DNA from 3 places in the Exiguobacterium sp. ERU653 genome. Region 3 is predicted to be linked to each of the others. Evidence: riboswitches for the same ligand, from Rfam matches in the RefSeq annotation. Region 3 holds a riboswitch; each other region holds the start of a gene.
The links. Region 3 has a riboswitch for S-adenosylmethionine ahead of KNO95_RS10180 (Na+/H+ antiporter NhaC family protein). Riboswitches for the same ligand answer to the same signal wherever they lie in the genome.
Positions count from the first base shown of each region.

Region 1: linked by a shared signal. The riboswitch ahead of metK (methionine adenosyltransferase) and the one ahead of KNO95_RS10180 (Na+/H+ antiporter NhaC family protein) in region 3 are both predicted to bind S-adenosylmethionine.
Region 2: linked by a shared signal. The riboswitch ahead of KNO95_RS06500 (methionine ABC transporter ATP-binding protein) and the one ahead of KNO95_RS10180 (Na+/H+ antiporter NhaC family protein) in region 3 are both predicted to bind S-adenosylmethionine.

Region 1 is NZ_JACSKV010000001.1:1,200,302-1,205,556, forward strand. Features, by position in the region: gene KNO95_RS06185 (GNAT family N-acetyltransferase) at 61-531, opposite strand; gene KNO95_RS06190 (hypothetical protein) at 696-1,217, shown strand; gene metK (methionine adenosyltransferase) at 1,257-2,465, opposite strand; SAM riboswitch class I at 2,599-2,718, opposite strand; gene pckA (phosphoenolpyruvate carboxykinase (ATP)) at 3,041-4,612, shown strand; gene KNO95_RS06205 (alpha/beta hydrolase family protein) at 4,631-5,255, opposite strand, start outside.
Region 2 is NZ_JACSKV010000001.1:1,262,610-1,267,864, reverse strand. Features, by position in the region: gene KNO95_RS06520 (hypothetical protein) at 1-414, shown strand, start outside; gene KNO95_RS06515 (arsenate reductase family protein) at 462-815, shown strand; gene gcvH (glycine cleavage system protein GcvH) at 864-1,247, shown strand; gene KNO95_RS06505 (thioredoxin family protein) at 1,436-1,693, shown strand; SAM riboswitch class I at 2,144-2,249, shown strand; gene KNO95_RS06500 (methionine ABC transporter ATP-binding protein) at 2,327-3,355, shown strand; gene KNO95_RS06495 (methionine ABC transporter permease) at 3,345-4,007, shown strand; gene KNO95_RS06490 (MetQ/NlpA family ABC transporter substrate-binding protein) at 4,038-4,871, shown strand; gene KNO95_RS06485 (MDR family MFS transporter) at 4,972-5,255, shown strand, end outside.
Region 3 is NZ_JACSKV010000002.1:34,714-39,968, reverse strand. Features, by position in the region: gene KNO95_RS10195 (divergent PAP2 family protein) at 1-404, opposite strand, end outside; gene trhO (oxygen-dependent tRNA uridine(34) hydroxylase TrhO) at 522-1,463, opposite strand; gene KNO95_RS10185 (TVP38/TMEM64 family protein) at 1,689-2,333, shown strand; gene KNO95_RS10180 (Na+/H+ antiporter NhaC family protein) at 2,351-3,634, opposite strand; SAM riboswitch class I at 3,702-3,797, opposite strand; gene KNO95_RS10175 (GGDEF domain-containing protein) at 3,896-5,255, opposite strand, start outside.

The DNA of each region.
Region 1 (5,255 bases), on a different contig from region 3:
TTCATTGTATCAAAAAAACATCAGCCGCAACTGATGTTTAAACAAAATCCGTCTGGAGTCTTAGCTCGGGACATATCTTAGATGAATGAGTTCCATCGGTTGGTCGTAGACCTCTTCTTGAATTCGATTCACTTCTTTAAATGATTGATGCAAGAGGAAAGCAATCGCCTGATCATTCGAATTTTCAACGTACACTTCCATCGGTTGTGTTTTTTTCGATTGAAGGTGCCTTAAAAAATCTGCACCGTACCCGTTCCGATGGTGATCGGGATGAAGATAGAGACGAAGCATCTCCCACATGTCACCGCGATCGATGGCATGACAAAATCCGATGACATGGCCTTCGTACTCGCCAACGATAAAATATTGTTCTCGTGCTTCTTCACTTGAACTGATTGCTCGTACAATCTCTTCTTGTCGATAGGCGCGCTCCATCGCTCTTGTCCGATTGGAATCATTCTTTGAAATCGTTGCAAGTGCAATCGTTCGAATTAACGCCGCATCTTCTGGAACTGCTTCTCGCATATTCATGATCGCTTCCCCCTTTAGGCCAATCTATTTGTATCATTCCCTATCATAGTGTTTTTATCCTGCACTACATTTCTTTTTCATGACGATTCATTAGAAAACGTTATCTTAGCATTCGACTTGGGTATAAAACTAGCAATGCCAATCAAATGAAGGAGTGGAACAACATGGAACCAAAATTAGAGCATGACCCGAAAGTCGAACAAACAGAGAACCCAAATCGTCAATTTGACCAAATGAACGCGGGAAGTCCGAAAATCAACGTCGTGACCGGCATGTTACTCGGTGCACTTGTCGGTGGTCTTCTCGCATTACTTAGCTCCTCGAATCGAGATCATACGAAACAATCCCTCTCGAGCGCAAAATCTTCGGTCGGCGGCATTGTCAATGAAATGAAACAAGACCCTGCTGGTAAAGCCTCACAGGTTATTGAACAAGTGAAGACGGCTTCCGGCAAAATTCAGGAAGTATCTACAGACGTTCAGAACGTATATGAAAAAGTCGTCGGAGAAGTAGATACAGTTAAAGAAGACGTCAATAAAATCGTTGATACAGCACAAGAAGCCAAGTCTGATTTACAAGATATCGGTGAGAAGGTCGTCGAAGCGAAAGATACAGCTCTCGGACAAGAAACAACTTCCAACGATTCTGAGTCAGACGAAAATAAACAGACACCATCAACTACATGAACCAAAAAAACGACCTTTCCGCGGAAAGGTCGTTTTTGATTACGCGAAACGCTTCGCGCCTTCTTCAAGAACTGCTGCTTTATCTGTTTGCTCCCAAGGGAGTTCCACATCTGTACGACCGAAGTGACCGTAAGCTGCTGTCTGTTTGTAGATCGGGCGACGAAGGTCGAGCATTTTGATAATACCTGCCGGACGGAGGTCAAAGTTCTCACGAACGAGTTCAACGAGTTCTGTTTCGCTCAATTTTCCAGTGCCGAATGTATCGACAGCGATTGATACAGGGTGTGCAACCCCGATCGCATACGCGAGTTGTACTTCCGCTTTATCCGCAAGTCCTGCTGCAACGATGTTTTTCGCTACATAGCGGGCTGCGTATGCCGCTGAACGGTCAACTTTTGTCGGATCTTTACCAGAGAATGCACCACCGCCGTGACGAGCGTATCCACCGTACGTATCGACGATGATTTTACGTCCTGTCAAACCTGCATCCCCTTGTGGTCCACCGATTACGAAGCGACCAGTCGGGTTGATGAAGTATTTCGTTTCAGCATCGATAAGTTCAGCCGGAATGACTGCTTCGATGACATATTTTTTCAAGTCTTCTTGAATTTGCTCGAGTGTAATCTCTTCTGCATGCTGCGTCGAGATAACGATTGTATCGATACGAACAGGGTTGTTATTCTCATCGTACTCAACCGTTACTTGTGTTTTCCCATCCGGACGGAGGTACTCAAGCGTACCGTTCTTACGTACTTCCGCAAGACGACGTGACAACTTGTGTGCCAACGAGATTGGGAGGGGCATGAGTTCAGGTGTCTCGTTTGTTGCGTATCCGAACATGAGACCTTGGTCTCCTGCCCCGATTGCATCAAGCTCCTCTTCAGTCATTTGACCTTCACGAGCTTCAAGGGCTTGGTCTACACCTTGCGCGATATCGACCGATTGTTCGTCAATCGATGTCAAGACTGCACATGTTTCAGCATCGAAACCATATTTCGCACGTGTGTATCCGATTTCACGGATCGTTTCACGGACAACTTTCGGGATATCCACGTAAGTTGACGTTGTGATTTCACCAGCTACGAGTACAAGACCTGTTGTGACAGACGTTTCTGCCGCAACACGGGCATTCGGGTCTTCCGCTAAAATGGCATCCAAAATCGAGTCAGAAATCTGATCACAAATTTTGTCTGGATGTCCTTCAGTAACCGACTCTGAAGTAAAAAGTCGACGGTTCAAATTTGACATTCAAAAAACCTCCTATAATAAGGGTGATATGTGGACGGTACTCGTTCCCCTTACGCGTTGCTTTGGGACGGTAATGAAAAAAACCTCCCCCCGATGACATACATGGGGAAAGGTTGAATCGTTCTTCCTTACCCTCTTATCGTTCGAAGCTAATGGCTTCGCTTCAGGATAGCACCTTTTCCGCACAAGACTTCATGTCGGACGGTTGCTGGGCTTCGTAGGGCCTTGTTCCCTCCACCGCTCAGAATAAGAGTATCCGTTACGAAAACCATCATATAAATGACATCCGATTATGTCAAGGGAATTGAACGAATTCGTATTTTTTTCACAGACTTGCTAAACATTTCTGTTTGTGAATCGTCAACCATTTTTTTATTTCGTTTCTTTTTTTTAACACCTTGTGATAAGAGAATGTGTTAAACTATCCTTGTAAGAAAGCGCTTACTTAATAGAGAAGAAATGCTTGTTTTTAATTAGTGTGTCACATATAATTAAAAATGTCATACTAATTAATCTTGATTGCGGAAGTATGCGGATTTCATCCACATCTATTTAGGGGAAAGGTGGGATTCAGGATGGCGACAACGCTCCTGAAAATCGAAGAATTAATTAATGGTACCGACATGTTACGGAACTTGACGGTTCCAGAGCTGGTAGAAGAAGCCATTCAAAATGGTGAAGGTGTACTGACAAAAGACGGGGCATTATCTGTCAGCACCGGTGCTTTTACCGGACGGTCACCGAAAGACAAATTCGTCGTACAAGATGAAGTCAGCAACAACCTTGTCGATTGGGGGAAGGTCAACCAACCAATCGCTGAAGAGAAGTTTTCAGCACTTCTTGAAAAAGTACTCAATCACTTAGAGAAGAAAGATAAGCTCTACTATCTTGAAGCTGCGGCTGGCGCGGATGAACACTACACTTTACCCGTTCGTGCCATCACAGAGTATGCGTGGCACAGTCTATTCGCTAAACAACTCTTCTTACGTGAATGGCCGACGAAAGGTGCGTTCGACCCGTTTACGGTCATTTATGCACCGAGTTATAAAGCAGACCCTGCGGTCGATGGCACAAACTCAGAGACATTCATTCTCGTTTCATTCGCCAAACGTACAATTCTGATCGGGGGAACAGAATACGGTGGTGAAATTAAAAAATCAATCTTCTCCGTCATGAACTTCTTGTTGCCTGAACAAAACGTGTTATCGATGCACTGTTCGGCAAATGTCAATGATGCGAACGAAACGGCTCTCTTTTTCGGGTTGTCGGGAACTGGGAAGACGACACTTTCGGCTGACCTTGAGCGTCACTTGATCGGTGACGATGAACACGGATGGTCACCAGACGGCATCTTTAACATTGAAGGCGGTTGCTACGCAAAGACAATCAATTTATCACGTGAGAACGAACCACAAATTTATGATGCGATTCGATTCGGTTCATTGATTGAAAACGTTGTGCTAAACGATGATCGAACACCAGACTACAAAAACATTTCTTTAACGGAAAACACGCGTGCGGCATATCCGATTGAGTTCATCGACAATGCGATGCTCCCATCACGCGCAGGTCATCCGAATACAATTGTTTTCTTGACGGCAGATGCGTACGGCGTCTTGCCACCGATCAGCAAATTGACGAAAGAGCAAGCGATGTATCACTTCTTGTCTGGCTATACGTCAAAACTTGCCGGCACGGAGCGCGGTGTCACAGAACCACAAGCGACGTTTTCGACTTGCTTCGGTTCACCGTTCCTCCCGCTCGCTCCTGAGCGTTACGCGGATATGCTCGGTCAATTGATTGAAAAACATGATGTCGATGTCTATCTCGTCAACACAGGTTGGACAGGTGGTGCATACGGTGAAGGTTCACGTATGAAACTCGCTTATACGCGCGCGATGGTCAACGCCGCAATCAATGGACAGCTTCGTGATGTCGAAACGATGAAACATGACATTTTCAATGTCGAGATTCCAGTAGCCATCGAAGGTGTACCGAGTACTGTTCTCAATCCACGAGATACATGGAACGATTCAGCTCGTTACGACATGGAGGCAAAAGCACTTGCCATGAAATTTAAAGAGAACTTCAAGCGTTTCACGAAAGCAAGTGAATCAATCATCGCAGCCGGTCCGCTCGTCATCTAACTACATCAAAACACCGACTCAATCATGAGTCGGTGTTTTTTCTTGCTGTATCATCCAGTCCATCGCCTGCTCTGTCGTCTCCCATTTATCCCAAAATGGGAGCTGGTGTCCGAATGGGACCACCCAAAATTCAGCCTGCTCCCCTAACTTCTCAGCGACAGCTGTCGCATGACGCAAGCGAACCTGCTCATCGTCGGTACCATGGATGATGAGCGTCGGGGCAATCCATTCTTTATAGAGGGGGGAACGATCAACATAGGCAGATTCTGCTGATTCGGGGTCCCCACCTGTCATGCGACGTAACATCTTCCGCATCGAACGCTGTTCCTCATATGTCCATTCTAGGTTCGTCACGCCTGCCCAGGATGTGACCGTGGTGACCGGTCGTTCGGATGCGAGCGATAGTGCCATCATGCCCCCTCGCGAAAAGCCGAGCACGTGAACCGGTCGTCCGCTCGTTTGAACGCGATCGTATAGCGAGAGCACATCTTCCAAATCATCCCCACCAAAATCCTCTTTTCCAGTCCCACCATGGTTGCCACGATAGACGGGAGCGACGACATGAAAGCCGCGTGATGCGAATTGCATGAGCCGCGGTAAACGGACGTCCCCGATTCGTGCCGTCCCTCCACGTAAGTACATC
Region 2 (5,255 bases), on a different contig from region 3:
GCTTACACGCCGGGGCGCGTCGTTTGGAGACGTGATGAGGCGCTAGATGTGTTCGCGACACCGGACCTCGCTATCGAGCGTCATGCATCCTCTTATTACTACGAAGAAGCATTGACGAATCTATATGTGGGCTTGTTACGCGAACGTCGAGGGGAGACGCTTGCCGGATTCGAGCTCATTCAAGTCGCAGCCGTTCAAAATGTCTTGAAAGCAATCGGTGAACAAGGCGACGCCTTCAACCCGACACGTCGGGTCGAGTCGAGACATCCGCAGATGATTTCTTTCCTGTTGGGCGGGGTATTAGGATATGGTAGATCAGGCGTCGCGGCGTCGGCCATCTTACGTTTTATCGAAGAGCGACATGTTGTCAACACGACGATGAAGCGAGAGATTGAGCGGTTGCTTGAGACGTGAATTGATTTCTCAGAATATGCTACATTGATGAGAGAGGTGATGAACAGATGGTGACACTATACGGCTATCCACCATGCAGTACGTGCAAAAAAGCAGAAAAATGGTTGAAAGAGCAAGGCATCGATTATACATACGTCCATATCGTCGAATCGACGCCGACGAAAGAAGAACTCGCTGATTTATGGAAGCAATCGGATTTACCGCTCAAGAAATTCTTCAACACGAGCGGGCAAGTTTACCGGAATGAAGGAATTAAAGACAAGTTGCCACATTTATCAGAAGACGAACAACTCGAGTTATTAACGAGCAATGGTATGCTTTTGAAGCGACCAATCGTCACAAATGGTGAAAAAACGACCGTCGGATTTTCAGAAAAGTCCTTTACGGACGTTTGGGGCTAAGTGCTATAATACAGATGTGAGTCTAATTTATTTGAGGGGGAAGTTAGGATGAGCAAAGTACCAGCAAATTTACGTTATTCAAAAGAACATGAATGGGTAGAAGTCAACGGAACGAAAGCCCGCATCGGCATCACGGATTTCGCACAGAGCGAGCTAGGGGATATCGTGTTTGTCGAACTCCCAGAAGTCGATGGTACAATTTTGCTCGACGAGCCATTCGGTTCGGTCGAATCAGTGAAGACGGTCTCTGAGTTGTATGCACCGGTATCAGGACGCATCACAGCAGTGAACGAGGACCTCGCGGATTCTCCAGAACTCGTCAACGAGTCACCGTTTGAAAACGCATGGATGGTCGAAGTCGAATTGACGGAAGAGTCAGACCTCGACAAACTCATGTCTGCGGAAGAATACGAAGCGATGATTCAAGGATAATCAAAACCGGCCTCTCCCGAATCGGAGAAGCCGTTTTTTTGTTTACTCGAAGTCGAGGCGGTAGTGATCGGATTTGATGAGCGTCGCTCGTTCAAACACGAGATAGAAGAATATTCTAAAATTTCAACAGAGCACGATTTTTGAATGAGAATCCATCGCCCATTATAATGACAGGAGAGGTGAGAAGAATGATTACAGACGGATACTTATATATATACGCCCCGATGTGTGGTACATGCGCTGTGGCGGAGAAAATGTTGACGGTCGTCGAAGCGGTCGACCCTGACATTAAAATTGAAAAGCGGGATGCGAACTATATCCCAAAAGAGCTCGAAGCATATCAGGTGATGAGTGTTCCGGCACTATTGAAGCTTGAAAACGGCAAGGTGCGAGATCGTCTTTACGCGTTTCAAAATGTGCAACACGTCCTCTCTTTCATGAAGTAAGAGAGGAACATTAGAATAATCTGAAAATTTTAAATAATCAGTTGACACAGAAAGTTCACGAATGGTATATTCATTACAACATCTTACTTGAACACAAAATAGGACGCGATATTCCCGACATCAAGACGTTTTAGCGAAGCCGCTGCTACACTTTACACGAATACACGTCAGTCTTCCCTTCGATTGTCCCCCAAAAAAATCAAGCGAAGAGAGACGTTTCGTATAATCGCACGGTCCAAGCTAAGATTGAGTGGTGATTGGTGAATCTCCCCCATGTAAGGGTGGAATTCTTGAACGGGCAAAAGATTCTCATCTATGGGCTGTCCTTCCGTGACTCAAGGTGCTACGTTCTGTGTCGTCCTCGGACGGCACCTTTTTTTAATTTTTTGAAAAAAGGATTTGACAGCAGAAAAAGCTGTCGCTATGATAAAGCTAATCGAATATACAACACTCTTATCAAGAGAGGCTGAGGGACTGGCCCTATGACGCCCAGCAACCGCGGAGTAATCCGAAATGGTGCTAATTCCAGCAAGGTGAAAACCTTGAAAGATGAGAGCAATCGTTGTCCGTACGATAAAGTGCGCACGTTTGCTCAAACGTGTGCGCTTTTTTTGTTGTCAGGAGGGAAATATATTGATTCAATTACGAAACGTCGCCAAATGGTTCGATACGAAAAATGGTCGTGTCCAGGCGGTTGATGATGTATCACTAACGATTGATCGCGGTGAAATTTTTGGAATAATCGGATATTCAGGGGCAGGGAAGTCAACGCTCATCCGATTGCTCAATCGTCTCGAATCACCATCAAGCGGTGAAATCGAGGTCGCCGGCAGCGAGCTGACGAAACTCAGCCCGAAAGAATTACGAGGTGTCCGTAAAAACGTCTCGATGGTCTTCCAACACTTTAACCTTCTATGGTCGCGTACGGTCGCAGAAAATATCAGTTTTCCGCTCGAGCTGATTGGGGTGCCGGCAAGTGAGCGGAAACGTCGGGTTCAAGAACTCGTCGAACTCGTTGGATTGGCCGGTCGCGAGGACAGCTATCCGTCACAATTATCGGGCGGTCAAAAGCAGCGAGTCGGGATCGCACGCGCGCTCGCCACAGACCCAGAGGTGCTCCTCTGTGACGAAGCAACGAGTGCACTCGACCCAAAGACGACGGATTCGATTCTCGAACTGCTCGTCAGTATCAATAAGAAACTCGGATTGACGATTGTCCTCATCACGCATGAGATGCACGTGATTCAAAAGATCTGTCACCGAGTCGCCGTGATGGAAGCAGGAAAAGTCGTCGAGACGGGTCAAGTCTCGGACGTGTTCCAACATCCGAAACAACCGATCACGAAAGAGTTCGTCAAACAAATCGGAGCGGTCGACGATTTGTCGCTCACGTTCGAACATTTGAAGGAACGGTATCCGAGCGGTCAAATCGTCAAATTGAAATTCTTGAACGAGACGGCAGAGCACCCGATTTTGTCTGACGTTCTTAAAACACATGACATCGGATTCAACATTATCGGTGGGAACGTGACCCAGTCACAAGTCGGTGCGCTCGGTACGCTATTCATCCAACTGATTGGGGAAGCAAGTGAAATCGAACGCGCCATCGCGTCGATTCGTTCGCAATCCGTAGAAGTGGAGGTGGAAAGCGATGTTTCCTAACGTAGATTGGCAAATTATGATGGAGCAGACTTGGGAGACGTTATATATGACGCTCGTCGCAGGTGTGGCGACGTTTGTGATCGGACTCGCTTTAGGTTTGGTTCTCTATATTACAAACGAATCGCTATTATTGAAGAATCGTCCGATTTACGTCTTTGTCAGCGCAATCGTCAACGTGTTCCGTTCGATCCCGTTCATCATTTTGATTATCTTACTCATCCCGTTCACGCTGTTCTTACTCGATACGATGCTCGGTTCGACGGCGGCGCTTCCGGCGCTCATCATCGGCGCGGCACCGTTCTATGCTCGAATGGTCGAACTTGCGCTTCGCGAAGTAGACCGAGGGGTCATCGAGGCAGCAGAGTCGATGGGAGCGACGAAATGGCAAATCATCTATAAAGTGTTAATTCCTGAAGCACTCCCGGCGCTCGTCTCCGGGATTACAGTGACCATCGTTGCAATCGTCGGCTATACGGCGATGGCCGGAGTCGTCGGAGGCGGCGGTCTCGGGAACTTGGCCTATTTGGAAGGGTTCCAGCGTTCACAAAACGACGTCACGTTCGTGGCGACGGTGCTCATCTTGTTGATCGTGTTCGTCATCCAGTTCATCGGTGACCGACTCGTTACAAAAATTGATAAACGTTCAGCTTAATACAACATATATTATTTGGAGGGATTCATTATGAAAACTTGGAAAACAGTACTCGGATTGACAGCTTTATCAGCATTCACGGTTCTCGCGGCTTGCGGCGGAGAAGAGGCAGACTCGGGGTCTGGCGATGAAAAAACATTGATCGTCGGTGCATCGAACGTACCGCACGCTGAGATTTTAGAGCACGTCCAAGAAGAATATGAGGCAAAAGGGTACAAGCTTGAAATCAAGAAGTTCCAAGACTACGTACTTCCGAACAAGACGCTCGCGAGCGGGGAGCTCGATGCGAACTACTTCCAACATGAGCCGTACCTCAAGTCACAAATGACTGAAAACAAAGATTACAAATTTGCCTCAGCGGGTGGCGTCCACATCGAGCCGATCGGGGTCTACTCACAAACTTACAAATCGCTCGATGAACTTCCGGAAGGGGCAGAAATCATCATGAGTTCATCGGTCGCTGACCACGGACGAATTCTTACGATGCTCCAATCAGAAGGACTCATCACACTCGCAGAAGGCAAAACAGTCGATGCGACAGTATCTGATATCGTTGACAATCCGAAAGACTTAGAGTTCAAGACGGACGTAGAAGCGACTTTACTCACAACGGCATTTAAAAATGGAGAAGGCGATGCGGTCCTTATCAATACGAACTATGCGATTGACGCAGGTCTCAACCCGCTTGAAGATGCCATCGCACTTGAAGGGGAAGATTCACCATACGTCAACTTAATCGTCACACGTGAAGGGGACGAAGAAGATGAGCGCGTCAAGGCACTCCTCGAAGTGTTGACGTCTGAAGAGACACAGCAATGGATCTTAGACGAATACAAAGGTGCGGTCGTACCGGTACAACAATAAATCAGCTCGACTCAGGGGTCATCCCCTGAGTCTTTTTTTGTCTAGTGTTCTTTCATGAAGAGAAGTACACTACATATATGAAAGAAAAGGGGGGATTTGGATGAAGTTCAGACAGATTCATCCACTGACGTGGGGCGTCTTGTTCGGGACGTTTTTTGCACGACTGGCGACGTTTTTTGTCATGCCATTTTTTGCGATTTATTTGGCCACGCTCGGCTTTTCAGCGAGTGTAATTGGAACGATTTTTGCCGTGACGGCACTTTCGGGCCTGTTCATGAGTTTCTTTGGAGGGACGCTATCTGACCGCTATGGACGAAAACAGCTCATGCTCATCGGGATCGTGCTCAATGCCGTCACGTTCGCAGGACTTGCGCTCGCGACAGA
Region 3 (5,255 bases):
ACGACAAGGCCGAGTAAAGCCCCAATGATGACTTGGAACGGCGTATGTCCGACAAGCTCATTCAAGAGCGGGGTTTCATGTTTGATCCCCTTAAAGTAGTCATTCAAGAGACGAGCTTGAAACCCGACCGCCTGGCGAACTCCGGTAGCATCATACATGACGATTGTCGCAAAGACGACGGCGAGTGCGAACATACTCGAGTCAATCCCTTCTGCACGACCGATTGCCGTAGCGAGAGCAACGACAGTAGATGAGTGTGAACTCGGCATGCCGCCTGAAGCGAACATGATTTCAATTTCAAAATCCCGTGTTTTAATGAGTTCAGTTACGAGTTTGGCCGCTTGGGCGATAAACCAAGCAAGAATCGCAGCGAGTAAAGGTTCGTTAAACATGCAAGTATTCACTTCCTGTCTGACATAGTACCTTCACTATACCCGAAAGCGTCTCAGATTATACGTTAAGATTTCGTCAAAAAAGGTGCCGCGGATGAGTCATCCGTGACACCTTTTGGTCGATTTTTGTTACCCGACTACTCCTTCAGTTTCCTGAAGTTTCTCTGCAATATTGTCGATGATATAACGGTTGCGTGGGTGTTCTTGACACTCTTTTGAGCATGAACGCATTTGTTTCGGTTCACACTCTTCACAACAGAAATGTTGAACGTTGCACTCCGGGTTGGCACAATTAACGTAACGAACCGTTTCTGTCCCGCAATGCATGCAATGTGAGACGACAGATGGGTTCACCGAGTTGACAGGGACGTTGATGCGCTCATCGAAGACATAAAGCTCACCGTCCCAGTTCTCTCCTTTTGTCGCTTCGTCTTTTCCATACATCGCGACACCACCTTTTAAGTGGAAAATGTTATCGTGACCTTGGTCACGCATATATGCTGTAAATTTCTCGCAACGGACGCCGCCGGTACAGTATGTGAGAAGAGTTTTCCCTTCGTAGAGGTCCTTGTTCTCTTCAAGCCATTCCGGCATGTAACGTGAAGCCTCTACATCAATTTTGATCGCATTTTTAAAGCGACCAAGTTCGTACTCGTAGTTGTTACGAACATCGAGGATGACGACATCATCACGGTTCATCATCTCTTTCCATTCTGCTGGTTCTAGGTATGCTCCGTGTTGTTTCGGCACATCAAACTCACCATCAAAGCGCCACGTCACGAGCTCTTTCTTGTGACGAACAAAAATTTTCTTGAAGGCATGCTCTTCGACTTCATCGATTTTAAACTCAATATCGCTGAAGAGTGGGCTTGCTTTCAAATCATTCATGTATTGCTCGGTTTGTTCCCATGTACCGGAGCACGTTCCGTTGATTCCTTCAGAAGAAATCAGGATACGCCCTTTGATACCGAGATCTTTACAATACTTCAAATGTTCTTGCGTGAGTGTTTCTGGGTCTTCGATATTGACGTACTTATAGTACAGCAAGACCCGCATTGGTTTTGTTTCCATGTTATGTTGCTCCCCTGTGTTCAGTTTTTTGCAGGAAAACGAACGTTGGGTTGTGTCGTTCGACGAATAGACTTGCCTGCAACCACAAGTCCATTATTATATGATAAATATCACGACGGATTTTCGCAAATGGTTTTTAATTTTTTTTGATGAATGCAGGGAGATGCGTCTTCTAAATCGAATTCGGGTAATAGAGTAGTAACGAAAGTTGAAGGTGGAACGACTATGCTCACTTCTCTCCAACAGTACATTATCCAATTGATTGAGTGGCTTCAGAGTTTGCCTGGTGGTCCTTGGGCTGGTCTTGGTGCTCCATTTTTAGAAGCAATCTTCCCTTTTCTGCCACTCGTCTTAATCATTTCTGCGAATGCGGCGACATATGGCTTTTTGTTAGGTGTTCTCTTGTCGTGGATCGGGAGTCTTCTCGGAACGATTGTCGTCTTCGCGGCCGTCCGGTACATCTTCCGAAAACCGATGACACGATGGCTTGAGAAGCATAAGACGGCGATATATTGGTTAGAACGAATTAATCACATGAGCCCGATTTCGCTCGGGTTCTTATATTCACTCCCGTTCATCCCGGTCAGTTTGATTACCTATTTACTGGCGCTCATCCAAATGAAGCTCCGTACGTTCATATTAGCAGCGGGATTTGGTAAACTGCTCGTCGTCGTCATTTTCTCTGTCATCGGAGACCAGTGGGAAGAATTTATTCAAAGCCCGTTTCGCTTGTCGATGCTCGGTCTGCTCTTAGTCATACTATGGGCCATCAGTCGAGGGCTTGAGGAAGTGCTCAAGCGACGGGCGTTCAAGAAACGGAACGAGCAATTGAAACAAGAGATGGTGACCAAACGACAAACACCCCTTTGAGAAAGGGGTGTTTTCGCTTATGACTGTTTTTTAAAGCGCGGGAAGTTGAAAGCAATGGCAATCCCTCCGCAAATAAAGAGGAGGAACGGATAGAACATGAACGGGACGAGGTCAGGCGATGCCGTCTCCGTCAACTCTGCGGCAATGAGGAGTTGTGCTCCGTATGGGAGAATCCCTTGTACGCCGCACGAGAAGATGTCGAGCACGCTAGCAGACTTTTTCCGTTCGATGTCATATTCGTCTGCAATGTTCGCTGCAAGCGGTCCGGCTACGAGAATGGAAATCGTGTTGTTCGCCGTCGCCACGTTTGTCGCACTGACAAGACCGGCGATACTCCATTCAGCACCGGCCCGTTTTTGGATGCGTGACGTCAAGGCATCACGTAAATATGCGAGACCGCCGTTATGTGAAATGAGTCCGACAAGTCCGCCCATGAGTAACGTCAAGAACGAGATTTCGGCCATGCCGATCATCCCGTCCGCAATGGCTGTCACAAACGCTGTCACAGATAAGCTTCCGTCAAGTAGACCAATGATACCCGTGAGCGTAATCCCACCTAACAAAACGAGAATGACGTTCAGTCCTGTTAACGCTAGTCCGATCACCGCGAGATACGGAATCAGTTTATACCACTCAAATGCAGCGACATCGACAGTCGATTCACCGTTCGATAAGACGGCGAGTAAAATGGTTGTGATGATTGCGGCCGGTAACACAATCCAGAAGTTCGTTCGGAACTTATCACGCATATTCGTCCGTTGTGTCCGCACAGCAGCGATGGTCGTATCTGAGATAAACGAGAGGTTATCCCCGAACATCGCACCCCCGACGACCGCTGCCGCAGCGATGGCGACGTTGACACCACTCTCTTCATGTATACCGAGTGCGATTGGTGCAAGTGCAGCAATCGTCCCGGTCGACGTTCCCATCGCCATGGAGATGAAGGCGGCAATGACGAAGAGCCCGCTCAAAAGAAGCGATGGTGGTAAGAGAGTCAACGCAGCGTTGACCGTTGCATCGATGGCGCCGATTGATTCAGCGACGGTTGAAAATGCGCCGGCCAGTAAGAAGATAAAAATCATAATGATGATTCCCGGATTGCCGGCTCCTTGAGCGATGCGCTCGACGGTTTGGGTAGCATTTCCTTTTGTCATGAATGCTGCAACCATCAAGGCGATGATGGCCGCAACGAGGACTGGAAACTTATAAAAGTCCCCGTAATAGACACCCGCTCCGATGAAGAAGAGTAAGAAGACGAGCAACGGCAAGAGTGCCCATTTGTTTGCTGTTGGTTGTTCCAAAATAATCACCTCATTAAAAATAAAAAGGACCCTTTTCTGAGAAAAAGGTCCTTCGTGCGAAATACCCTTTTCATCTTTCGAGCAATACGCCCGCTGGATTTGGCACAGGTTCCCCGCTGCCGAGACTTCACAGGGCCAGTCCCTCCGTCTCTCTCGATAAAAAGTTAGTCTATTCCATTATCAAACACGTTCCTTAACGTACCTGTTTCGAATCTAGTTGTCAACTTAAAAACTCCCCAATTCGATGTGAGAAAGGGGAGTTTACGTCGTTAAATTGTTGAAGTGTGCCACGCGGTTACGTCCTGCATATTTCCCACCGACATACAGCGCGCGGTCTGCGTTTCGAATCGTATCATCTAGACGCTTATTTCCAAACGCTTCAATCGTATCGACTCCAATCGACGTGGTCACAGAAATTTCGTGTTGGTCGACACAAAATGGTTTTGCTTCGATTTGGTGACGAATGCGCTCTGCGACTTCAATCGCTTGGGTCATATCACACTGGTTGAGGAGTAAAATGAATTCTTCCCCGCCATATCGTGCGGCAAAATCATCTGTACGAAGTACTTGTCGAATTCGTCGCCCGAATTCTTGTAACACGTGGTCACCGACTTGATGTCCATACGTATCATTGATTTTTTTGAAGAAATCAATATCGAGCATGGCGACCGAAATCGGATACATCGAGATATCGGATATTTGTTGAATCCCATATTCATAAAATGCGCGTGCATTTGCGAGAAGCGTCAAACTATCCGTCCGGCTCTCGGTATAGAGACGGTCTCGTTCATGACACCGACTGATGGTCCGATTGAACGACTTTAAGAGTTTGATGATTTCCTGCTGAATGATTTTTGGATATCCATAAACCGGCTCGCCGGTCATGACAATCCATGTACGAATTCCTTCTATTTCTTCCGAGCGGACAGAGACGAAGCTATGATAGTCATTATGGAAAGCATCGGAAAGTGAGGCATCCCATTCAAATCGCATCTCATAGTCGAGGACGGGGTCATTCGGTTGACTGATGTCGAGTAGTGCGTATACGACTGGTCGATCGATTGGTTGACGTGTCTTCAAATCAAAGTAGAGTATACGATCGAACAATCTGAACTCGACATATCCTTCATCGTAGTGATTCAATTGTTCACACTGACTTAAAAAAACTTCGATGGCTTGCGCCTCACTCTGTGACAAGGAGACGGCTTCTTTTGCTTCATCGTATTGTTCGATCAACGATTTGAATGCATCTTGCCGCTCTTTTTGAATGAGGAGCCGCTTAATAAAAAATGTTAATGCAGCCGCGATGCTACTGACGACAAGTAGATTGGTCTCTCGGAACAACGCCGCCGCTAAAATGAAGATCAAACTGACGACGTACGTATAAAATGCAATCTTCATAAAGTCGCTCAAGGCGATGTCGACACGGAACCACCATTTCACCTGATATTTTTGGAACACGGTGTTTAAGAAAATTGCAAGAAACAGTCCGGCGAGTGGAACAAAAGATTCCTGTGAATAAAAGTCAAGTCCGGTCTCGCCACCAATGGCGAGATAGACAGCTGCCGGAATAACAATTTCTAAATAAGCTGTAATGGCGTTCCAAGGATAAGTGAAACGG